One region of the Amycolatopsis sp. NBC_00348 genome, then DNA from elsewhere that is predicted to be linked to it. Evidence: riboswitches for the same ligand, from Rfam matches in the RefSeq annotation. Region 1 holds a riboswitch; each other region holds the start of a gene.
The links. Region 1 has a riboswitch for S-adenosylmethionine ahead of thrC (threonine synthase). Riboswitches for the same ligand answer to the same signal wherever they lie in the genome.
Positions count from the first base shown of each region.

Region 1 (3,267 bases):
GGGTCCTCCAGGCTTTTGCCCCGTCAGATGAACGGCGGGACTTCCGGACCCGCCGACGGTGCCGCTCGGACCAGACCCACCGGTTCCTGGTTGTCCTGCTGGCTGGGGCGGACCGGTGACGGAACCCTAGGCACTACCGCCGTCCACCGTACTCCCGGTGATCCACGCCCGGCCGGACGCGCTCGCGGCGGGCCGGGGCCGGGCTGTTAAAGTTGTTGCTCGTTGCCGTGCGGCATTCCGTCATGGAGGAAACCCGCTTCAGCGGGGCCACACCAGCGCGGCGGCGAATCTCACCGAGTGAAAGCAGGAGCGCCTCATGGCCAACATCAAGTCGCAGATCAAGCGCATCACCACGAACGAGAAGGCGCGTCAGCGCAACCAGGCGATCCGGTCCTCGGTGAAGACCGCGATCCGCAAGGTCCGCGAAGCCGCTGACTCCGGTGACAAGGCCAAGGCCGTCGAGCTGCAGCGCGACGCCGCCCAGAAGCTGGACAAGGCCGTCTCGAAGGGCGTCATCCACGCCAACCAGGCCGCCAACAAGAAGTCGGCGCTCGCGAAGCGCGTCAACTCGCTCTGAGCGAGCTGATCTCTGGAGAAGCCCCGGCCCCGGCCGGGGCTTTCTTCATGTTCAGCGGTCGCCCTTGGCCGCCGCCACCTGCAGGACCGCGCGTTCCAGCGCGTAACCCGGGTCCGCCGCGACGCCCTTGACCTCGGCGTTCAGCCGGGCGACCACCCGCATCGCCGTGGCGAGGCCGTCCTGGTTCCAGCCGCGGGACTGGCCCTGGGCCTTGCGGACCTTCCACGGCGGCATGCCCAGCTCCCCGGCCAGCTGGTTCGGGTTGCCGCGGCCCGCGCCGGAGACGCGGGCGATCGTGCGGACCGCGTCGGCCAGCGCGTCGGCGACCAGGACGTACGGGACGCCGAGCTGCATCGCCCAGCGCAGCGACTCCAGGGCGGCCGCGCGGTCACCGCTCACCGCCTTCTCGGCCACCGCGAACCCGGTCACGTCGGCGCGGCCGCGGTGGTAGCGGTGGACCGCGTCCGCGTCGACCGCCCCGCCGGCGTCCGCGACGAGCTGCATCGCGGCCGAGGAGAGTTCCCGCAGGTCGGAGCCCACGGCGTCGATGAGCGCCGCGACCCCGGCCGGGTCGATCTTGCCGCCGGCCCGGCGCACCTCGTGGCGCACGAACTGCTCCCGCTCGGCGGGCTTGGTCAGCTTCGGGCACTCCGTCACCTCGGCGCCGGCCTTCTTCAGCACCGCCGGGAGCGTCTTGCCCGCCTTGCTGCGCCCGCCGCCGGTGTGCACGACGACGAGCACGATCCCGGCCGCCGGGTCCTTCAGGTACGACGTCACGGCGTCGGCCAGCTCCTGCGAGATGTCCTGCGCCGACTCGAGGACGATCACCCGGCCTTCGCTGAACAGCGACGGGCTGACGAGTTCGGCCAGCTCGGGAGCTGTGAGATCGGACACCCGGGCCCGCGTCAGCTCGGCCGTCGCGTCGATCGCGCGGGACGCGGCCAGCGTCTCGCGGACGGCCCGCTCGATCAGCAGTTCTTCCTCACCCAGGACCAGGTGGAGCGGGGCCGGGGCGGTGGCTTGCGCGGTCACCCGGGAATCTTCTCACTTGCTGCTTCGTGCGCCCGCTCCGGTGATGTCGAGCGGCCACCATGGCACGGCCCGAGTGCCATGTCGTACGGTGTCCTGGAGGCGGCGCGCTTTCTCGCGCGCTCCGACAACTGAATACCGCTCATCCAGAGGGGCAGAGGGAACGGCCCGACGAAGCCCCGGCAACCGGCGTACAGCCTGTCATCCCGCGATCGCGGGATAGCTGACGACCACGGTGCCAATTCCGGCCCGCTTCGGCGGGGCAGATGAGGAAGGAACCTCGCGATGACCGCAACCCTCGGCACGACCTCCACCACCAAGACCCCGGATCTCGGACCGGCCGTCGAACTGGTGTCGAAGGAAGAGGGCCACCGGCAGCCGCTCGCCCCCGAGTTCGTCTCCGCCGAAGACTTCTCGCCGCTCGAGGTCGCCTACGACTTCGGCCGCGTCCGCCGCGAAGACATCGAGGCCGGCCCCAAGAACATCTGGCGCTACAAGAAGCTCCTCCCGGTTCCGTCCAACATCGAAGAGATCCCGAACACCGAGCCCGGCTCGACGCGGCTGATCCGCGCCGACCGCCTGGCCAAGGAGCTCGGCCTCAAGCGCCTGTGGGTCAAGGACGACACCGGCAACCCGACGCACTCGTTCAAGGACCGCGTGGTCGCCGTCGCGCTGGCCGCGGCCCGCGAGTTCGGCTTCGAGGTGCTCGCCTGTCCCTCGACCGGCAACCTGGCCAACGCCGTCGCCGCCGCGGCGGCGCGCGCGGGCTGGAAGTCGGTCGTGCTGATCCCCAAGTCCCTCGAGCGCGCCAAGATCCTCACCACCGCGGTGTACGACGGTGACCTGATCGCCGTCGACGGCAACTACGACGACGTCAACCGGCTCGCCACCGAACTGGCCGGTGAGCACCCGAGCTGGGCCTTCGTGAACGTCAACGTCCGCCCGTACTACTCCGAAGGCTCGAAGACACTCGCCTTCGAGGTCGCCGAGCAGCTCGGCTGGCGGATCCCGCCGCAGATCGTCGTGCCGATCGCCTCCGGTTCACAGCTCACCAAGGTGGACAAGGGATTCCGCGAGCTGGGCCAGCTCGGCCTGGTGGACGCCAGCCCGTACAAGGTGTTCGGCGCCCAGGCCACCGGCTGCTCGCCGGTCTCGGCCGCGTTCCGCGCCGGCCAGGACGTCGTCCAGCCGGTGAAGCCGGACACCATCGCCCGCTCGCTGGCGATCGGCAACCCGGCCGACGGCCCGTACGTGCTCGACATCGTCAACCGCACCGGCGGCTCGATCGAGGACGTCACCGACGAAGAGGTCGTCGAAGGCATCCGGCTGCTGGCCCGCACCGAGGGCATCTTCACCGAGACGGCCGGCGGGGTCACCGTCGCCACGGCGAAGAAGCTCATCGAGACGGGCAAGCTGGACCCGGACGCCGAGACGGTGCTCCTCATCACCGGCGACGGCCTCAAGACCCTCGACGCCATCGAGAACCACGTCGGCCCCAAGGCGACCGTGCCGGCTTCGGCCGCGGCCGTGAACAAGGCCCTCGGCTACTGACGTCTCCCCGCCGGGGCTAGCCACGCGCGCCCCGGCGGGAACGCGTTGCCGGGCAACGGAAGTCAGCGGTGAGGCGGGCCGCGCGGTTCGCCCCGGCGGGCTATCGCCGG
Region 1 is NZ_CP107994.1:285,217-288,483, reverse strand. It holds gene rpsT (30S ribosomal protein S20) at 317-577, shown strand; gene holA (DNA polymerase III subunit delta) at 629-1,609, opposite strand; SAM riboswitch class I at 1,746-1,879, shown strand; gene thrC (threonine synthase) at 1,892-3,157, shown strand; gene OHS58_RS01205 (ComEC/Rec2 family competence protein) at 3,220-3,267, opposite strand, start outside.

Region 2 (3,267 bases), 3.9 Mb from region 1:
AGCCGACCGTCCAGGTACGCGAGTCGACCGTCCAGGTACGTGGGTCGACTGGCCGGGTACGTGGGTCGACCCGCTGGGGTGTGGGACTCCGGGCGGGCGTGCAGAGGGGGCCGGGTTGTCCTGGGTAGGCTCGTCCGGTGGTTGAACTGTTGGGACCTGCCGAGATCCGCGGGCTGGCGGCCGAGCTGGACGTGCGGCCGACCAAGAAGCTCGGGCAGAACTTCGTGCACGATCCCAACACCGTGCGGCGGATCGTCGACCTCGCGCACCTCGGGCCGGACGACGTCGTCCTCGAGGTCGGGCCCGGGCTCGGGTCCCTGACTCTCGGGCTGCTCGCCGCCGGGGCGCGGGTCGTGGCCGTCGAGATCGATCGCAAGCTCGCCGAACGGCTGCCGAAGACCGTCGCCGAACGCGGGCCGGACGTCGCGGGCCGGCTGGACGTCCTCGAGGCCGACGCCATGCGCGTCTCGAACGCCGACCTGCCCGCCGCGCCCACCGCGCTCGTGGCCAACCTGCCCTACAACGTCGCCGTGCCGGTCGTGCTGCACCTGCTCGCCGAGGTGCCCTCCCTCAAGTCCGGCCTCGTGATGGTCCAGACCGAGGTCGCCGACCGGATGGCCGCGGGCCCGGGCAGCCGGATCTACGGCGTCCCGAGCGTCAAGCTCGCCTGGTACGGCCCGGCGCGCAAGGTCGCCGCCGTGCCACGCTCGGTGTTCTGGCCGGTACCCAACGTCGATTCCGCGCTCGTCGCGTTCGAGCGCGGGGAGACGCCGGCGTCCGAGGACCGGGATCGGCTGTTCGGTCTCGTGGACGCCGCGTTCTCACAACGCAGGAAGACCCTCCGCGCCGCGCTCGCCGGCTGGGCGGGGTCGGCCGAGCGGGCCGGCGAGCTGCTGGTGGCCGCCGGGATCGACCCGAAGACCCGCGGTGAGCAGCTGGACGTGCACGACTTCGCCCGGCTCGCCGCCGTCCGGTGACGCGTCCTCAGTGGAACTGACGGTGCCCGCCGACGCCGGAGCGTGCGCGTCGCGGCGAAATAAGTCTTCCTGAGTGCTGTTCCCGCGATTCGGACACCTCCAGTCGTGTGATCTGGCCCAACAGGCTTGCTTTCGCTCCTCGGGATCGGTTTTACTCAGTACGTCCATCCCGAGCGACTGAGAGACCTGGCTCGCCGAAGTCGCAGCAACCACCCTCCGCAGGGCAGGTGCTACCGCCAGGACCGATGGAGGCCGTCCCGATGAAGAGGGTTGCTCGCCCGCTGCTGCTGACCAAACGCCGCGTTGTCGACGAGGGTCGCCGCTCCGTGACCGCATGTCGACGCTCCAACTGAGCTTGCTCGACCCGTCACACCTCTTCTTCATGCACCGTCCATAGAGGACGGACATTCGCTTGCGGCCGGACGCGCTTATCTGCGCGCCCCGTTTTCTGGAGCCTTCGTGATCACCGTCGAAAACCTGTCCAAGTCCTTTGCCCTCAACGGAAATCCGGTCGTCGCGCTGCGGGACGTGAGCGTCGACGTCCAGGCCGGCTCACTGTTCGGCGTCGTCGGCCCGGCCGGTTCCGGCAAGTCCGTCCTCGCCCGGTGCATCGCGCTGCAGGAGCGGCCGGACCGCGGTGTCGTCCGGCTCGACGGCCTCAACACCGGCACCCTCGACGGCCGCCGGCTCCGCGAGATCCGCCGCCAGCTCGGCGTCGTCGGCACCAAGCCGGAGCTGATCGCCGAGCGCACCATCGCCGGCAACATCGCGTCCCCGCTGGAGCAGCTGGGCGTCGACGGCCCGCAGCGCCGCAGCAAGGTCGGCTCGCTGCTCGACCTCGTCGGCCTGACCCCGCGCGCCGCGCAGCGTCCGGGCGAGCTCACCGAGGGGCAGCTCCGCCGCGTCGCCGTCGCGAAGGCGCTGGCCGCGGCCCCCGCGGTGCTGCTCGCCGACGACCCGACCGCCGGGATCGACCCGGAGGAGGCCGGCGCGGTGCTCACCGTGCTCGACCGGGCCCGCGCCGAACTGGGTGTCACCATCGTGATCACGACGCCGGACGCGAGCGTCGTCCGCCGGGTGTGCGACGACGTCGCGGTGCTCGAAGACGGCACCGTCGTCGAGCGTGGCTCCGTGCTCGACCTGATCTCGAACCCGGCCAGCCGCACCGCGCAGGCGCTGCTGCCCGCCATCGAGACCACCCGCTCGCAGTCCTCGCGCTACGACCGCTCGGTCGACGTCGTGCTGGTCGGCTTCGCTTCGGTCGGCGCGCTGCTGCCCGAGGCCGCGGGCCGCTTCGACGTCGAGTTCGCCACCATCGGCGGCGGCCTGACCCGGATCGGCGACACCCCGGTCGGCCGGTTCCGCCTCGGCGTCCGCGGCGAGCGGGCCGACGCCGCGCTGGCGTGGGTCGCCGAGCGCGGCGGCCACGTCACGCACACCGCGCGCGGCCCCCAGGGCGTCGCCGCAGCCTGACCCCGAACGTCCGTGAAGGCCTCCTTACCGGCTCTTATGGCCGGGAAGGAGGCCTTCACGGCTTTCAGCGGGTGCCGCGTGGGAGGAGCAGGAGTGCGGTGAGCGCGGCTATGGCGACGAGGGCCGCCGCCCAGGCCGCGGCTGTTGTGTAGCCGTGGACGATCGCCGTCGACGTCGTGAGCCCGGCCGCCGCCGCGGTGGCGATCGTGTTCAGCGTCGCCGTCCCCAGTGACGCGCCGACCTGCTGCGACGTCGTCACGAAGGCCGACGCGGCGCCCGCGTCCCGCGCGCCGACGTCGCGGGTCGCGACGTTCAGCACCACCGGCATGCACAGCCCGGCGCCCAGGCCCAGCAGCAGTTGCATCGGCAGGATCACCGCGGCGTACGACGAGTCCGGCGTCAACCGGGTGGCCAGCAGCAACCCGCCCGCCAGCACGAAGAGCCCGCCCGCCAGCAGCGGACGCGGGCCGAAGCGGGCCAGCAACCGTCCCGACAGCTGCGTCGAGGCGAAGAGGTTCGCGCCCAGCGTCGGCAGGAACGCCAGCGCCGCGGCGAGCGCGCCGTAGCCCATCACCACCTGCAGCTGATACGTCAGGAACAGGAACATCCCGAACGCGCCGAACGACGCGGTCCCGACGGTCAGGTACGCGACGGCGCGGGCGCGGTCACGCACCACCGCGAGCGGCAGCAGCGGGTGCGGGTGGCGGGCCTGCCGGCTGACGAACGCGCCGAGCAGCACCACCGCGAGCGCGAGGAAACCCAGTACCCACAACGAGTTCCAGCCCAGCGTCGCCGCTTCGGACAGCGCGTGCACCAG
Region 2 is NZ_CP107994.1:7,111,204-7,114,470, reverse strand. It holds gene rsmA (16S rRNA (adenine(1518)-N(6)/adenine(1519)-N(6))-dimethyltransferase RsmA) at 138-977, shown strand; SAM riboswitch class I at 1,139-1,229, shown strand; gene OHS58_RS31045 (methionine ABC transporter ATP-binding protein) at 1,437-2,450, shown strand; gene OHS58_RS31040 (DHA2 family efflux MFS transporter permease subunit) at 2,515-3,267, opposite strand, start outside.
Region 2: linked by a shared signal. The riboswitch ahead of OHS58_RS31045 (methionine ABC transporter ATP-binding protein) and the one ahead of thrC (threonine synthase) in region 1 are both predicted to bind S-adenosylmethionine.

Region 3 (3,267 bases), 340 kb from region 1:
CACCAGGACCAGTTCCGCGAAACCCAGCAACGCCAACGGAATCCACTGCCGCCCCATCGGCCCAGGCTAACGCTCAGCAGAACGGCGGCAGCTCCCGCGGGTCGCCGACCGGGGCCCAGCGGCCACCCGCCTTCGTGTACCCCCAGCGCGCGCCGCGGGCGACGATCTGGCGCAGCGCCAGCAGCACGCGATCCACGTGCTCCTCGGTGCTGCCCAGGCCGAGGCTGACGCGCACCGCCTGCTGCCCTTCGCCGCCGGTGACGCCGATCAGGCGCTTGGCCGCGATGTGGGCGCAAAAGGCGCCGTCGCGGACGCCGATGCCGTACTCCGCCGAGAGAACCGCCGCGAGCCAGCCGGGGTCGAAGCCGGCGACGACGAAGCTGACCGTGCCGACGCGGTCGACCGGCGCGTCGAACAGCCGCAGCTCGGAGCAGCCCGGGATGCCTTCGAGGCCCCTGCGCAGCCGCACGAGCAGGGCCTGCTCGTGCGCTTCGACGGCGGCCCAGTTGCGGCTCAGGGTTTCGCAGGCGACGCCGAGCGCGTACACGCCGACGGTGTTGGGCGAACCGGCTTCGTGCCGCTCCGGGCCGGTGTTCCAGACGACGGCGTCCTCGGTGACGAGCTTGGTCGCGCCGCCGCCGGCGAGGTAGGGCCGGGCGGCGCGCAGCCAGTCGGCGCGGCCGATCAGCGCGCCCGCACCGAAGGGCGCGTACAGCTTGTGGCCGGAGAGGGCGACGTAGTCGACGTCCAGGTCCTGCATGGCGATCCTGCGGTGCGGCGCGAGCTGGGCGGCGTCGAGGGCGATGCGGGCGCCGTGCCGGCGGGCCACCGCGGCGATCTCCGCCACCGGAAGCAGCTCACCGGTCACATTGGACGCTCCGGTGAGGACCACCAAACGCGGCCCCTGCGGGGATTCCGCGAGGGCTTCGTCCACAGCGGACACCGCCGCGAGCCGGGTGCGCGGGGTCGGCAGGCGCCGGACGTTCGGCCCCTGCCACGGCAGCAGCGCGGCGTGGTGCTCGGTGTCGAACACGATCACCGCGGTGCGCGGCGGGAGGCTGCGGGCGAGCAGGTTGAAGGAGTCGGTGGTGTTGCGGGTGAACACGACCGTGTCGGTCCGGCGCGCGCCGACGAAGCTGCGCAGCGTGGCGCGGGTGCGCTCGTAGAGCTTGGTCGAGACCTGCGAGGCGAAGCCCGCGCCGCGGTGGACGCTCGCGTACCAGGGCAGGAACTCGTCGACGGCCACGCGGACGGCGTCGAGACAGGGCGCGCTGGCCGCGTGGTCGAGATTGGCGTAGCCGATGTCTCCGCCGGTGACGAGCGGAACTCGCAGCGAGGCACCAGCGACCGTGGGGATCCCTTGGGACGCAAGGGTTTCCTGGGTCTGTGTGCTGGTGCGGTCGATGGCGAGAGTCATCGTTAGCCTCCTCGGCGTTCCGGGGGGCCCCGGCGAGGGGCCCGCGCTTGCCGGTCGCACGGCGCGACCGGCCCGGTCTTCACCCGGGGCACCCCACCGCGGTAGGAGGGTTGCCGGCCAGCAAGCCGGGGCTTGACGCTGGCACTCATGACCTGATTCAAAAGGTAACCGAGAATCGGCGTGACGACCAGCCCCCACCGCACATTCTGAGACACCGACCACAAGTCGAGCAGGAATGGAGAAGCGTCAGATCTTCGCGCGGAAACGGCCCGGGAGCTGCGTCACGGCGTGGTCCGAGAGGTGCGTCGCGGTGCCGGCGTACTGGTCCGCGCCCGCCGTGAACAGCCAGCCGCCCAACGTCTTCCCGTCGATCGGCTCACCGTGCGCCGCCGCGACGGTGGTCGAGACCTGGCTGTAGGCGAGACCGTCCCAGTCGGCCGCGTCCGGCAGTGTCCACAGTGTGAAGTGCACGTGGGCCCCGGTGCTGCTGCCACCACACGGCAGGGCGTTGCCGGTCGAGCCGAGCACGTCGCCGGCCTCGACCTGCTCACCGTCGGTGACCTTGATGCCTTCCATGTGGTAGTACCCGGTGCGCCACCCGCCGGCGTGGTCGATGGTCACCCAGTCACCGCCCGCGCAGTGCTGCAGGTGCACGGTCCCGGCCAGCGGCGCCCGCACGGTCTTGTCGGCCGGGCTGAGGTCGAGGGCGTTCTCGACGCCGGTGCTGCCATCGTCGGAGTGGATGCCGGCGGAGTACACCTGCTGGCCGGCCTTGAACGGCAGCGCCAGCACCGGAAAGGGCCCCACCTCAGCGGCCGCCCCCGGAGCGGCGGCGAGCCCCACACCCAGGACGATCCCCGCGACCAGCCCGGCCCCACGCACGTATCGCTTCGTCACCCGGCGTACTCCTTTGGCTCTACGTTCACCCATTCGAGGTAATTAATGGAGCGCAGAGTAAGCCAAAAGAGGGAACGCAGGGAAGATCAGGTGAGGTTTTTGTGAGGATCACTCACCCTCACGGGAAAAGATCACCAGGTCGACGCGAAGAGCGGACAGGCACCGGACAACGGGCCGCCCCGAACGCAGCCCCCACCACTCCCTGGGGGGCGTCCCCTGTCCAGTCTACCGCCGCTGACCTGCAAAAACGTGCGCGCCGGAAATCTGTGGACAACTGGAGTGGATGTGGACAACTCGCGGCCGGCCGGGCTCGCGACCGCCGAGCGCAGCAGACGGCACGGTGGCCAAGCGGGCAACCCGCGATCGACGCCGCTCACCTCAAGCAAACCGACGCGGACAGCCCGGCGGCGATGCCGAGCCGAGCGGACACGGTTCCGCCCAACCCGCGAACGAGCCAGCGGTCCGACTCGCAGCGCCGGCGACCCCAGCGGACCGCACAGTGGCCAAGCAGGCAACCCGCGATCGGCCCCGCTCACCGCAAAGCCGACGCAGACGGCACGGTGGCCCGAGCAAGCAACCTGCGATCAGCCCCGCTCACCTCAAGCAAACCGACGCGGGCGACACACCGGCAAGATCGAGCATCCGATCAGCCACGACCCGCGCGACCCAGCGGCCCGACTCGATCACCAACCACCCCAGCGAGCGACATCGCCGCGAGACAGAGCGGGCACCAGCCGGCAAACCGCGAACCGCGTCAGATGCCCGACTCGCCGCGCCAGCGGGCCAGGCGGCCGGCGCGGTCCACCGCGCGCAGCCGGCGCTCGGCGTCGTCGCGGGCCGTGGCTGTCGTGACCACCAGGAGCTGGTCGTGCTCCTGCAGGCGGCTCGTCTTCTGCGGTGTGAAGCCCGAGCCCGCGCGCACGACCAGGCTCACCGTCGCGCCCACCGGCAAG
Region 3 is NZ_CP107994.1:627,020-630,286, reverse strand. It holds gene OHS58_RS03015 (hypothetical protein) at 1-57, opposite strand, end outside; gene OHS58_RS03010 (aminotransferase class V-fold PLP-dependent enzyme) at 74-1,417, opposite strand; SAM riboswitch class IV at 1,456-1,570, opposite strand; gene OHS58_RS03005 (M23 family metallopeptidase) at 1,664-2,314, opposite strand; gene OHS58_RS03000 (potassium/proton antiporter) at 3,069-3,267, opposite strand, start outside.
Region 3: linked by a shared signal. The riboswitch ahead of OHS58_RS03010 (aminotransferase class V-fold PLP-dependent enzyme) and the one ahead of thrC (threonine synthase) in region 1 are both predicted to bind S-adenosylmethionine.